4 regions of the Bacillus vallismortis genome follow, and region 3 is predicted to be linked to each of the others. Evidence: riboswitches for the same ligand, from Rfam matches in the RefSeq annotation. Region 3 holds a riboswitch; each other region holds the start of a gene.

Region 1 (3,306 bases), 1.7 Mb from region 3:
TTCTGATGATATCTATTATTCACACATTTTCTGTTTCTGTCAATGATAGATTATCTCCACACATCGTTGGCGATGTCGATGACGTGGCGCAGCTTCGCCCATTGCTGCTCTTCTGTCAAAAGATTGCCTTCTTCCGTAGAGGCGAAACCGCACTGCGGGCTGAGGCACAGCTGATCCAAGCTGACAAAGCGCGCCGCTTCATTGATTCGCCGCTTCACATCCTCGGGATTTTCCAACTCGCCGTATTTTGATGTAACCAAGCCGAGCACAATTTGCAGATCCTTGCGTTTCACGAAACGGAGCGGATCAAAATTTCCTGAGCGGTCATCATCATATTCCAAGAACAGGCCGTCTAAGTGTAAGCCGTCCAAAATCGTTTCCGCTACAGCGTCATAGCCTCCTGATGCCGCCCAAGTCGACTTGAAGTTGCCGCGGCAAATGTGCATTGTGATTGTTAAATCATCAGGCCGGTCAGCCACTGCATCGTTAATCGTTTTGGCGAACAAGGCAGGCAATGTCTCAGGGTCGCCGCCGAGGGCACGAACGACCTCTCTGCCTTTTTCCTCAAAGAAGAGAGACCATGACGTGTCATCTAGCTGAAGGTAGCGGCATCCAGCGTCATAGAAAGCGATGATTGCTTTTTTGTACGCTTGGGCCAGATCATAAAAGTATTCCTCTTGGTCGTCATAAATTCCTTTATCGGCCTTTTCACCGAAAAACAGCATATTCGGGCTCGGAATCGTCAGCTTTGGTGTCGCATCACCGGCAATCTTATGTAAAAATTGATAATCGGCAAGCGCTGGGTGGTTCGTAAAATCGAGTTTTCCCGTCACTTTGATGCTGCGTGCTTTTGTTTTCACATTATGGAATTGAATCCCTTCAGCCGGGATGAACGGCTCCACACCGTCAAGCCCTTCGAGAAAATCATAATGCCACCAGGAACGGCGGAATTCACCGTCTGTTACCACCTCGAGTCCGATTTCTTTTTGTTTTTCCACAATGCGGCTGATTTCCTTGTTTTCGATCTCACGAAGCTGTTCCGCCGTGATCTCGCCGGCCGCTTTTTTTAACCGGGCTTCTTTCACCGGAGCGGAGCGCAGTAAACTGCCGACATGATCGGCGCGGAAAGGGGCTTTGCGTTGTTTTTCTGTTTTTTGTCCTGCAACATTTGTTTGTTGAGCCATGCGATTCGCCTCTTTTCTAGAAATATGGTAAGCATGAAAAAAGCTCTTCCTTTGAGTAAGGAAGAGCTTGAATAATCAAATCTCCGCCTCATCTGCAAGAACGCAATGTTCTTAAGGATTTAGCACCATTCTGTTTGAAACAGCGGTTGCCGGGTATCATAGGGCCAGTCCCTCCACCTCTCTTGATAAGGTAAAACGTCATATTTGCATTTCAATTATCTTAATATTATTACTTTTGGATCAATTGTCAATACTTTTTCAGAAAATACTTTCGGCTTTGTCGCTACATAAGATATTAGCAGTTAGCGAATGGGCGTGTAATTCAGCACATCCACCTCGTTTGCAATCTGCAAATGACAGGAATCCTATCCTTCAGCTGAGAATCATACCTCTACATGTTGACTCATAGATAAATGGCTCATTGCTAAGTGATTGCGGATAGTAGGCGATAGAAATACTGCTGGTTGTTCTTATAGTGAAAATGGAAAAGAAAAAAGCTGCGTGATTCAGCAGCCTTTTCAGTTGAAATATCGTGTTAGGAAAGATGCATCCGGCGTTTTTGGCGGATGGCGTCAAGGTCGATTAGGTTGTTTTGATGAGGTGCGGCTGCTGGCTGAGGGCTTGTCTTTTGCGGTTTGCGGCGATTGTCTTTGCTGAAAGAAAAAAGAAGATAGCCGCATAATGCGATGATAACAACTAGGATCATGTTACATACCTCCCAAAAAAGTTTTGGTATTCTCTATTGTACGGATAAATGGTCAAAAAGTATTCAAAAAATTCAAAATAAATCCAATGTTACATAGCTGCCCCTCTAAAACAGTCTAACCTGATAGCCTGAAAATAGTCTTATATCATGGTGATTTCTCTTGTTGATGATTGGTTCTATCGTTACTATCGACAGAAAAATAAATTCCTTTATATTACTTTTAACCTAAATTTACGTGATTCCAATTGCCTGTTTTTGGATGTTTTTTTCGTGCTTGTTTGATGTATACCCTATTTTGCGCCATTGAACACAAAAAACCCAAATCACGGAGCATTTGGGTGGTACGAGGAAACGCAGATAGTGGTTTTGGGGAATGGGATGACTGATTAGAAGAAGCGTTTGAACATTTTTCTGATTTTTTGAAATGCGCTTGATTTCTTTTGGATGATAGGCGGACGGGTCATGAACCATTTTTTTAATAGACTTTTTGCAGCAATTGCATGTTTTGTCATTGTTTCTCCTCCTCAACCGTTGATACTTGTTTTACGGAGGACGCATGAGAAATGTTTCATTTTCACGTAAAAAACCAGTCCTTTTTTGGACTGGCTTTGGCATTAGGCATTATGCCTGTTCTTCAAACAGCTTTGCAATCTCAATGATGACGTTGACGGCTTTGACCATGTTATCGGCTGAAATGTATTCGAATTTGCCGTGGAAGTTTTCTCCGCCGGTAAAGATGTTTGGCGTCGGGAGTCCCATATAGGACAGCTGGGAACCGTCCGTTCCGCCGCGGATTGGAGAAATTTTTGGTTCGATGCCGAGGTTTTCCATCGCTTGCTTTGCAATGTTGACGATTTCGATGACAGGTTCGATTTTCTCTCTCATGTTGTAGTATTGATCGTTCATATCAAGCTGAATCCGGTCTTGTCCGTATTCGTTTTGCAATTCCTCGACGACACGCTTCATCGTTTGTTTTCTGCTTTGGAAGTTCTCTTTGTCAAAGTCTCTGATAATGTAGTGCAGCTTTGTTTCCTCTACATCTCCTTGAATGGAGAGCAGGTGGTAGAAACCTTCATAGCCGTCTGTATACTCAGGCGCTTCGTCTGCCGGCAGCAGGCTGTTGAGCTTCATCGCGATTTTCACGGAGTTGATCATTTTTCCTTTTGCGGTGCCGGGATGTACGTTGTTGCCTTTGACTGTGATTTTTGCGGCAGCGGCATTGAAGCTTTCGTATTCAAGCTCGCCAAGCGGGCCGCCGTCAACTGTATAGGCGAAGGACGCATTGAATCGTTTCACATCAAATTTGTGCGGCCCTCTTCCGATTTCTTCATCCGGCGTAAAGGCGACTCTGATGGTGCCGTGTTTGATTTCAGGGTGTTTGATGAGGTAATCCATGGCTGTCATGATTTCGGCAAT
Region 2 (3,306 bases), 140 kb from region 3:
CAGTGCCGGTGTCATGAAGGTATTGTCCAGAAAGGTCAAACAGCCGTTTTCTTTTGCGAGCTGAACCACCGCTTTTATATCAGTAATCCCAAGTGTCGGATTTGACGGTGTTTCCATATAAATGACCTTCGTGTTTGGTTTGATATTCCGCGCCACTTCATTCATGTCCGTCATGTCGACAAACGTATGCTCAATGCCAAACCGGGTCAGCACCTCTGTCACCATGCGGAAGGTTCCGCCGTATACATCTTCTGTCACAAGAACGTGATCGCCCTGTGACAGAAGTAAAAATGCTGTCGAGATCGCAGCCATGCCTGAGCTAAAAGCCAATCCTCTCGTTCCGCCTTCCAGTGCGGCAATGGTTTCTTCGAGCGCTGTTCTTGTCGGCGTGCCTGAGCGGCTGTAGTCATATGCGCCAAACTCTTCAAATGAAGATTGATGAAATGTTGATGCATGCTGGATCGGCACACTGACGGCCCCTGTTGAACCGTCTGTTTTAAATGGATTGTGCACGAGCTGGGTTTCCAGCGTCCAATTGTGATTACTCAAATGAAACAGCTCCCTCTTTGACCTGACATAACGCCTGTTTTAGGTCTTCTTTTAAATCCTCCGCATGTTCAATTCCGACCGAAAAGCGCAGCAGACGATTGCAAACCCCGTTTGCGATGCGGATGTCTTCAGGAATATCCATGTGCGTCTGTGTGGCTGGATATGTAATAAAGCTCTCCACCCCGCCGAGGCTTTCCGCAAAACAAATGGTCTTCAGCGCTTTTAAAAACGGGTTCACCCACTCTTCTTTTTGCAGACGGAAGGACAGCATGCCGCCTTTTCCGGGATGCAGCACATCCGCAATTTCTTCCTGCTCTTCTAAAAACGCCGCAAGCTCCTGCGCGTTTGCCTGATGCTGGCGCATTCTGAGGCTCAGCGTCTTCATTCCTCTCATGAGAAGCCATGAATCAAATGGAGGCAGGACAGCACCGATGGCATTTTGGTGTTGAAACATTTCTTCTCCAAGCTGTTCATCTTTCACAACGACAAGCCCTGCAAGCAGGTCGTTATGCCCGCCTAAATACTTGGTTGCACTGTGTATCACAATGTCGGCTCCCAGCTCAAGCGGCTGCTGCAAGACCGGTGTGTAAAATGTATTATCAACGATCAGCAGAATACCGTGCTCTTTTGTGATCTGGGCGATCTTTTCAATGTCCGCCTCCTGCATGAGCGGATTTGTCGGCGTTTCCACAAACACCGCTTTTGTATTCGGCGTTATCTTGGAGCGTAAACAGTCTTCGTCGCTGAAATCATCATAATGAAAGGTCAAGCCGTATTTTTTCCATTCATTTTCAAACAAGCGGTACGTGCCGCCATATAGGTCGGATGAAACGATCAGTTCGTCTCCGCTTTTAAATAGCGCCATAATTGTTTGGATGGCCGCCATTCCCGAACTGAAGGCAAGCCCTCTCGCTCCGTTCTCTAAGCTGGCGATCGCGTCCTCCACAAGCTGGCGTGTCGGATTTTTTGTGCGGACATAATCAAATCCGGTTGATTCACCGATCCCTCTGTGGCGGTATGCTGTTGATAAATAAATAGGAGGACTCACTGTCCCCGTTACTTCGTCGCTTCGGTTCCCGATTTGGGCTAATTTCGTTTCAACATGCTGTGACATATAGCTGCACCTTCCCTTTTCAAAATAAAAAACCCCTTCTTCATAAGAAGAAGGGGTTTAAACGCTTCCTCTTATCTTCCAAGCATAAAACGCTTGCTGGATTTAGCACCTTGGCGCTTTGCACATATGCAAAACAGGCCGGTTGCTGAGGTTTCTAAGGGCCAGTCCCTCCACCTCTCACGATAAGAAATATCGATTTCAATTTTCTGATTGTTTTATATTAACTTAATTCGCAGTTTATTTCAATACTTTTTTCTTCGAGTTCCGAACGGTTTAAAGAGAGAAATTTCTAATAATTCATGGTACAATAATGGAAAACGCAAGAAAGTCTAGTTGTCCTGGAGGAATGTATTATGGCACCGAAAAACGGCACAGTGCAAGAAAAGAAATTCTTTTCGAAAGAGCTTAACGAGGAAATGACATTGCTCGTTTATCTGCCGTCCAACTACTCCCCTCTTTATAAATACCATGTTATTATCGCGCAGGACGGCCACGATTATTTCAGGCTGGGGAGAATTGGCAGGCAGGTCGAGGAATTGCTGTCCAAACGTGAAATTGACCGGAGTATTATTATCGGTGTTCCTTATAAGGATGTTGATGAACGCAGAAAAACCTATCATCCGGAGGGCTCCAAATTTTCGGCGTATAAACGGTTCATCGCCCATGAGCTCGTACCGTTTGCGGATGATGAGTATCCTACTTATCATGTCGGCTACGGACGCACGCTAATCGGCGATTCGCTCGGAGCAACCATATCGCTCATGACAGCACTCGATTATCCGAATATGTTCGGAAACATCATTATGCAGTCTCCCTATGTTGACAAGCATGTATTGGAGGCCGTGAAGCAATCGGACAATATTGAACACCTCTCTATTTATCACCAAATCGGCACGAAAGAAACTGACGTCCACACGACTGACGGGAACATTCTGGACTTTACAGAACCGAACCGTGAGCTGAAACAGCTGCTGGAGAAGAAGCTTTCAGATTATGAGTATGAGCCATTTGAAGGAGACCACAAATGGACATACTGGCAGCCGCTTATCACGCCGGCGCTGAAAAAAATGCTTTAATACTCAATCATACTTTATTTCCAGGAGGGACATAATATGAAATACGGAATCGTTTTATTTCCATCAAAAAACTCCAAGACCTTGCGAACTCTTACAGAAAGCGCTATGATCCGAGCTATTCCTTGATCCCGCCCCATATGACGCTGAGATCATCGTTTGAATTGGCGGAGGAGAAAGCCGATCAGCTAGTATCACATCTGAGAGCCATCGCAAGGGAGTCCCATCCGGTCGTTCTCAAATTGACAAAATACAGCTCATTTGCGCCTGTCAATAATGTCATTTACATCAAAGCAGAACCGACGGAAGAATTAAAAACACTCAATGAAAAACTATACACCGGTGTGCTGGCTGGTGAACAGGAATACGCTTTTGTCCCGCATGTGACGGTCGGCCAAAATCTTTCCGACGATGAGCATTCGGATGTTCTGGGACAATTAAAAATGCAGGAAGTGTCGCATGAAGAAATCATTGATCGTTTTCACTTACTTTACCAGCTTGAAAACGGATCATGGACCGTATATGAAACCTTTTTGCTAGGCAAAGGAGAATAATATTTGGAAGCAGTTA
Region 3 (3,306 bases):
GGACTGTGCATATACTGTGTCTTTTACTGTCATCGGTTCAATAAATTCAACATCTCCGTAAATGACTGGCGGACGGACACAGCGTGAGCCGTATGATTGAACCCAAGCGTATTTTGTGAAGGCGAACCCGGCCAGCTTTTCACCGAAGTATTCGACCATGTCTGTCCGTTCAAATTCACCATGAGCAAGGACATCAAGTTCCAATTCTTCCTGAATATCAATCCATCGTTTTGTTTCTTCATTGATAAAGTTTTGATACTGTTCATCAGACCACTCATTTTTCCGCCACTTTTGGCGCGCGCTCCGCACTTCAGCGGACTGTGGGAAGCTTCCGATTGTAGTCGTCGGCAAAAGCGGAAGGCCAAGAGATTCATTTTGCACGGCTAAACGTTCTTCAAACGGAATTGGGCGCTTAAAGTCTTTATCGGTTAGTTGCTCAAGCTCTTTCTTTTGTTCAGAATGTGCGCCTGTTGCAAACTGTTTGAGCGCCTGGATATCAGTTTTCGCCTGCTGAATCTGTTCGCTGATCGCCGCTTTTCCTGATACCAAGCCTTCTTTCAAAGCTGTCAGCTCGGCTAGCTTTTCTTTTGCATAGGATAAGCCGTTCAGCAGATCCTTCTCCAGATGCTCATCAGGGTGCTTCGCTACCGGAACGTGCAGCAGGCTGCTGGAAGGCTGAATCCACAGTTCATCAACCTTTGCAGTGCTCAGAATATCAAGAACGGCATCAAGGCGTTCCTCGAGATCCGCTTTCCAAATGTTGCGTCCGTCGATAACGCCGGCTGCCAGCACCTTGTCTGCTGGAAACCCGTGTGTTTTCAGCTGTTCCAGGTTTCTGCCTTTATCGTGAACGAAATCAAGGCCAATTCCTTGTACCGGGTAAGAGATCAGCTCTTCATAGGCATCAACAGAATCAAAATACGTCTGCAAAAGCACATTCAAGGAGGAAAGCTCACCTGTGATGCTTTCAAATAATTCTTTTGCGCCGCTGACATCCTCGCTAGAGGCGGTGACGAGCGCCGGCTCATCGATTTGAACCCATTTTACGCCTTCTTCTTCAAGCTCTTTCAAAAGCTGTACATATAACGGGACTAGGCGTTTTTGGATCGCTTTTGCTTCAGACGGTTCATATCCCTTAGCAAGCGTAACGAACGTATAAGGGCCGACAATCACAGGTTTGGTCTCCACACCGTATTCCTGTTTGATCCGGCGATAGTCTTCAAGCTGTTTGTTTCTTGTCAGGCGGAATTCGATGCTCTCGTCATATTCCGGAACGATGTAATGGTAATTTGTATTAAACCATTTTGTCATTTCACTGGATACAGCGTCTTTTATTCCGCGGGCGATCGCAAAGTATGTATCGGCAGCGTCAGTCAAATGTCTGAATCGTTTCGGAATCCAGTTGAAGCTGACGGCTGTGTCGAGTACATGGTCATACTGTGTGAAATCAGAAACAGGCACAACATCAATCTGCTGGTCAATTTGTGTTTTAACTGCGGATAAAAAAAGGTCGTCGATTTGTTTTAAAAATGTATCTTTATCCGTGCTGCCTTTCCAATACGCTTCAAGTGCTTTTTTCCATTCTCTGTTCAGTCCGATTCTCGGAAATCCTAAATTCGATGTTTTGATGGTTGTCATTGTTTCTCCTCCTTTTTATGTAAAACACTCTCGTTAACCCGCGGATACAGGCTGCTAAGAGGTTTTTTCACGACTAAAAAGCCTCTTTCCCATGAGAGAAAGAGGCTTTTCTGCGTAAAACACTGCCTCTCTCATCTCTCAGAACAATCTGATGGAATTAGCACCGTGCCTTATGAGACATCAGTCTCGGCGCGAAAAGCAGTGCGCCCCATTTCACAATGGAATTACGGTCGGTTGCTGTTGGGGTCAAAAGGCCAATCCCTCGCCCAACTCTCGATAAGAGAAAATGTTATTAATTTTTTGAAAAGTTAAATCATTTGTTGGTAATCTTAACAGTAATCCAAATTTGTTGTCAACATAGAATTTGAAATTATATTTACTATATTTGGATTATGTTATATAAGAAAAATAATTTTATAGGGTCATCAAATGTGATTGCTCTGCTTTTTCTGCCAGCTCATCAGGAGCGGTTAAATATAGGAAGCCATTACCTGCCAGCGTTTTTGCAATATCAAGAGGGAGTGTTCTGCGGATCAGCTGTGCATAAACCTCAGTTTCAGAAAGCTTTCTTTGAAAAGATTCTTCTTCATAGCTTTTGATTAAAGCAAGCGCTCCGCTGACATGAGGGGCAGCCATTGAGGTGCCGGTGAGTTTTCCGTACTTCTTGTTAGGAAGGGTCGATAAGATCTGTTCTCCCGGAGCCACAAGATCGATCTCTTTATTTGCATTAGAAAATTCTGATAATTCACGCGCTATGGAAACAGATCCAACCGCGATGACTTCATTATAAGCTGCAGGGTAGGAAAGCTCTTCTGTTCGTTCATTTCCGTCACCTTCATTACCCGCTGCGCAAACGACAAGCACTCCGTTTTTGACGGCGTTTATCACCGCTTCTTTTAATTCTGGCACATCGCTCGGTCCGCCAAGGGACATCGAGATGATATCAACTTTCTGTTCCACCGCGTAGTTAATGCCGTTAATAATCCATTCGTATTGGCCGCTTCCGTTTGCGCCGCCCAGAACCTTTACAATCAATAGGCTTGCCTCAGGCGCGACTCCGGCAATGCCGCCGTTTGAATCGTTAGCTGCAATCGTTCCGGCGACGTGTGTGCCGTGTCCGTTGTAGTCGGAAATCACATCTTCCTTGCCGCCGTCATCATCCGTGAAGTTTTTTCCGCCGATGATTTGGCTCTTTAAATCTGGATGGCTTGTGTCGCATCCCGTGTCCAATACTGCAATTTTTACATCTTTGCCTTTTACCCCTTTTGCCCACATTTCTGGCGCCTTAATCACTTTAATGCCCTCAGGAAGCTCGTTTACATCCATGATCTGCTCATTCGTCACATACGGGATCAAGCGGATTTCACCATTCATAAAAAAGCCCTCCTTTTTTATGCTTGCAAGTGGATTCAAGGGTGTTGCCTCATATTATATGAAAAAAGCAACCGCTCGGACAGAGCCATTTGAAGCATTTTGAAAAAATAGGATACACCCCAAAGAATGATTAAATTTCAAAATATTGGATGGCTCAGCATGTATGACTAGGATTCAGCTGTCAGTCAAGTTATAATAGTGTTGGGGAAAGGAGCGGTGTGATGAAACTGAATGAAAAATTATATGCATTTTTTTCAGAGCATGTGGAACAAATGGCAGAGGAATGGATTGAAA
Region 4 (3,306 bases), 220 kb from region 3:
TGAATTGTTTGATCAGCCTGATTAAATCAAAGGATGTTAAATCATACACAGACGTCGCTCCCGGAAAATCCCCGATTTTAGAAGGGTCGCCTGTAATGGCCAGCACGTCATTCAGCCCTAACGTATCAAGGCCCATTAAATGTGACTGCAAGCCGATAATGTTTCGGTCACGGCATGTAATATGGACAAGGGAGCGCATATCGAGCTGCTGCTTCACAAGAGCGCCGCAGGCAACATTGCTGATTCGCGGAGTAGCCAGAGAATTGTCGGCGAGCGTCAGGGCGTTGATTCCTGCTTCTTTCAATTCAGCAGCGGCGGACAAAAACGTATCAAAGCTCAATTTTTTCGGCGGGTCCAGCTCTACGATGATGGAGCGTTTTTCAACTGCGATCTCATTCAAACCGGGCTCTGTCCGCTCATGCTGAACAGAAATACATTCTTTAGCAGGGACTTTGACTTCTTTTTCAGTAATGGGGGCAAGCCCGCCAACCGCTTCCGCCATCGCCTGAATGTGATTTGGCGTGGTGCCGCAGCAGCCGCCGATAATCCGCGCGCCTTGCTTGCGGAATTCTAAGGCGCTGTTTTGAAAATATGTGTCGTCTGTTTCATAGACGAGCCGTCCCTCTTCCAGCGAAGGAAGACTGCTGTTCGGATAAACGGATAAAAACACATCATCAAAAATCGGCACTTCGCTTAGCGCTTCAATCATGTGATAAGGGCCGAGCCGGCAGTTAATGCCGACGATATCAGCCCCGAGATCCGCGATTGACCGCAATGCTTCAGAAAGCGGTGTCCCGTCCTGCAGTACACCTTGCTCGTGCATGGAGACGTTAAGCATAATTGGAAGGGCGGTCTCTTTGCGTGCGATTTTCAGCACTTCACGGGCTTCTTCTAAATCATAATACGTCTCCAACAGCAAGCCGTCCGGTTGTTCATGCAGGAGCAGGTACAGCTGCTCGCGAAAGCTGCGTTTGATTTCGTCAAGGCTGTACGCGTTTTTATTAAATGTGCGGATGCCGCCCATTGTCCCCAAAACGTACGCATCGCCTGCTGAAGCCCGCGCAATCTTCACTGCCTCCTGATTCATTTTTTTAATGTCACCCTCAAGCCCGTGCCTGGATAATTTAATATAATTGGCTCCGTACGTATTTGTTTGAATGATATTGGCTCCAGCCTCAACGTACGCTTTATGTATGCGCTGAATTTCCTCCGGCTTTGAAATGTTGAGTTCCTCAAAGCACCTGTCAATGCCGTAGGAGTAGAGGAGCGTCCCCATGGCGCCGTCACCGATTAACACCTGTTTTTGCAAATCTTCTAAAAGTCCCATTGTCTGCCTCCTTTATTCACATTCAGCAAGGAAAAAAAGAGAAATAAAAAAAGTCCTCTTAAGAAGAAGACTTTGTCAGTGATTTTGTCTCTTCTTATCTTCCAAGCTGTTCGAGCTTGCTGGATTTAGCACCTTGGTCATGGCTGAACGCCATTACACCGGTTGCTGAAGCTTCGTCGGGCCAGTCCCTCTGCTTCTCTTGATAAGAACGGATATGAAGTTTTCGTATAAGGAAATGCCAAAAGCTGCGGGGCTTTTTCCCTTTCTCCAAATTTACCGAAAATAAAGACAATAATCAATAGGATTCAGAAAATTTATCTGAAATTTATAAATTGAACGTCAATTGGCAAATCTGCGCCTCTCACTGCTGTGATAATCTGCTGCAGATCATCCTTGTTTTTACCGGTTACACGAACTTGATCATCCTGCACTTGTGACTTTACTTTCAATCCGGAGTTTTTGATGATCGCATTAACTTTTTTGGCATTATCCTTGTCAATGCCTTGAACAAGTTTGGCGCGCTGGCGCACCGTTCCGCCTGACGCGCTTTCAATCTTGCCGTAATCAATGTTTTTTGTCGGCACGTTTCGCTTAATCAATTTACTGACCAGCACGTCTTTCAGCTGGCTTAATTTAAATTCGTCATCAGAAACGAGGACAAGCTCCTCTTTATCTAAAGTAATATCGCTTTTGCTGCCTTTAAAGTCATAGCGTGTGCTGATTTCCTTGAGTGCGATTTGGATCGCGTTTTGCACTTCAGGCAACTCGACCTTGGATACAATATCAAATGAACTTTCTTTTGCCATATGAAAACCTCCATAACATTTAACTTATGTGTTGATTATAGTAGAATAAAGAGAAACTTCCAACAGAACAAAGAATCAATTTGTGATGATTGGAAAAAATGTTAACAGAATCCGCGGAAAACAAGCGGAACAGGAAGGACGATAGCATGAGACCAGGGCAGCAACTAACCTTGAGTATAGATCACCAAACCGACTTCGGTTACTTTTTGACCGATGGAGAAGACACGATTCTCTTACATAACAGTGAAATAACTGAGGATATCGAGGACAGAGACGAAGTAGAGGTCTTTATATACGTCGACCAGCAGGAAAGACTTGCGGCCACGATGAAAATTCCGTCCATCAGCGCGGACGAGTACGGCTGGGTCGAAGTGGTGGATAAAGTGGAAGATATGGGCGTTTTCGTTGATGTCGGCTTATCCAAGGATGCGCTTGTCGCAACTGAGCATTTGCCGCCATACGAGGATGTCTGGCCGCAAAAAGGCGACAAGCTCTACTGTATGCTGAAGGTGACGAACCGGGGGCGCATGTTTGCGAAACCAGCGCCGGAAGATATCATCAGCGAACTCTTTACTGACGCCTCAGAAGACCTGATGAATAAAGAGCTGACAGGTACGGTGTACAGATTGATCGCAACGGGTTCATTCATCATTACGGACGACGGCATCCGCGGTTTTATCCATCCGTCAGAAAGAAAAGAGGAGCCAAGACTCGGCTCAAGAATCACGGGACGGGTGATTCAAGTAAAAGAAGACGGTTCAGTCAACATGTCGCTGCTTCCGAGAAAACAGGATGCGTTGTCTATAGATGCCGAGTACATTCTGACGTATATGAGAACAAGAAACGGCGCTATGCCGTATAGCGACAAAAGCGAGCCTGACGATATTAGAGAACGTTTTAACATGAGCAAAGCCGCTTTTAAACGCGCGCTCGGCCATTTAATGAAAAATGGAAAAGTGTATCAGGAAAATGGATGGACATACGAGAAAAAATAGAAGGCCTCGCGCCTTCTATTTTTTATATAAGGACTTCACAAATAAAATGCTGTTACGTATCATTACGGGAGACAGAGTGTTTTGTCAGTGAAAAGACAGGGGGGAGAGTTCATGGAAGTTCGGATCGATTTTTTATTGATCTTGATTGCGGGGCTTTTCTTTTGGATTGCTTATATGG

Evidence for each region. Region 3 has a riboswitch for S-adenosylmethionine ahead of metE (5-methyltetrahydropteroyltriglutamate--homocysteine S-methyltransferase). Riboswitches for the same ligand answer to the same signal wherever they lie in the genome.
Region 1: another riboswitch for S-adenosylmethionine. It lies ahead of BV11031_RS20075 (5-methyltetrahydropteroyltriglutamate--homocysteine S-methyltransferase); the one in region 3 lies ahead of metE (5-methyltetrahydropteroyltriglutamate--homocysteine S-methyltransferase).
Region 2: another riboswitch for S-adenosylmethionine. It lies ahead of metI (cystathionine gamma-synthase/O-acetylhomoserine thiolyase); the one in region 3 lies ahead of metE (5-methyltetrahydropteroyltriglutamate--homocysteine S-methyltransferase).
Region 4: another riboswitch for S-adenosylmethionine. It lies ahead of BV11031_RS12615 (bifunctional homocysteine S-methyltransferase/methylenetetrahydrofolate reductase); the one in region 3 lies ahead of metE (5-methyltetrahydropteroyltriglutamate--homocysteine S-methyltransferase).

Annotation. Positions count from the first base shown of each region.
Region 1 covers NZ_CP026362.1:3,791,276-3,794,581, forward strand. Annotated here, with positions in the region: gene BV11031_RS20075 (5-methyltetrahydropteroyltriglutamate--homocysteine S-methyltransferase) at 51-1,184, opposite strand; SAM riboswitch class I at 1,270-1,376, opposite strand; partial or broken gene BV11031_RS22720 (hypothetical protein) at 1,720-1,973, opposite strand; gene BV11031_RS23210 (hypothetical protein) at 2,277-2,402, opposite strand; gene pepT (peptidase T) at 2,512-3,306, opposite strand, start outside.
Region 2 covers NZ_CP026362.1:2,254,298-2,257,603, forward strand. Annotated here, with positions in the region: gene metC (cystathionine beta-lyase) at 1-549, opposite strand, end outside; gene metI (cystathionine gamma-synthase/O-acetylhomoserine thiolyase) at 542-1,663, opposite strand; SAM riboswitch class I at 1,732-1,852, opposite strand; gene BV11031_RS12175 (esterase family protein) at 2,017-2,739, shown strand; partial or broken gene BV11031_RS12180 (YjcG family protein) at 2,776-3,290, shown strand; gene BV11031_RS12185 (GNAT family N-acetyltransferase) at 3,294-3,306, shown strand, end outside.
Region 3 covers NZ_CP026362.1:2,111,878-2,115,183, reverse strand. Annotated here, with positions in the region: gene metE (5-methyltetrahydropteroyltriglutamate--homocysteine S-methyltransferase) at 1-1,638, opposite strand, end outside; SAM riboswitch class I at 1,767-1,921, opposite strand; gene isp (serine protease Isp) at 2,053-3,012, opposite strand; gene rsbRB (RsbT co-antagonist RsbRB) at 3,234-3,306, shown strand, end outside.
Region 4 covers NZ_CP026362.1:2,330,888-2,334,193, reverse strand. Annotated here, with positions in the region: gene BV11031_RS12615 (bifunctional homocysteine S-methyltransferase/methylenetetrahydrofolate reductase) at 1-1,327, opposite strand, end outside; SAM riboswitch class I at 1,419-1,536, opposite strand; gene BV11031_RS12610 (YajQ family cyclic di-GMP-binding protein) at 1,642-2,133, opposite strand; gene BV11031_RS12605 (CvfB family protein) at 2,232-3,128, shown strand; gene BV11031_RS12600 (DUF3784 domain-containing protein) at 3,240-3,306, shown strand, end outside.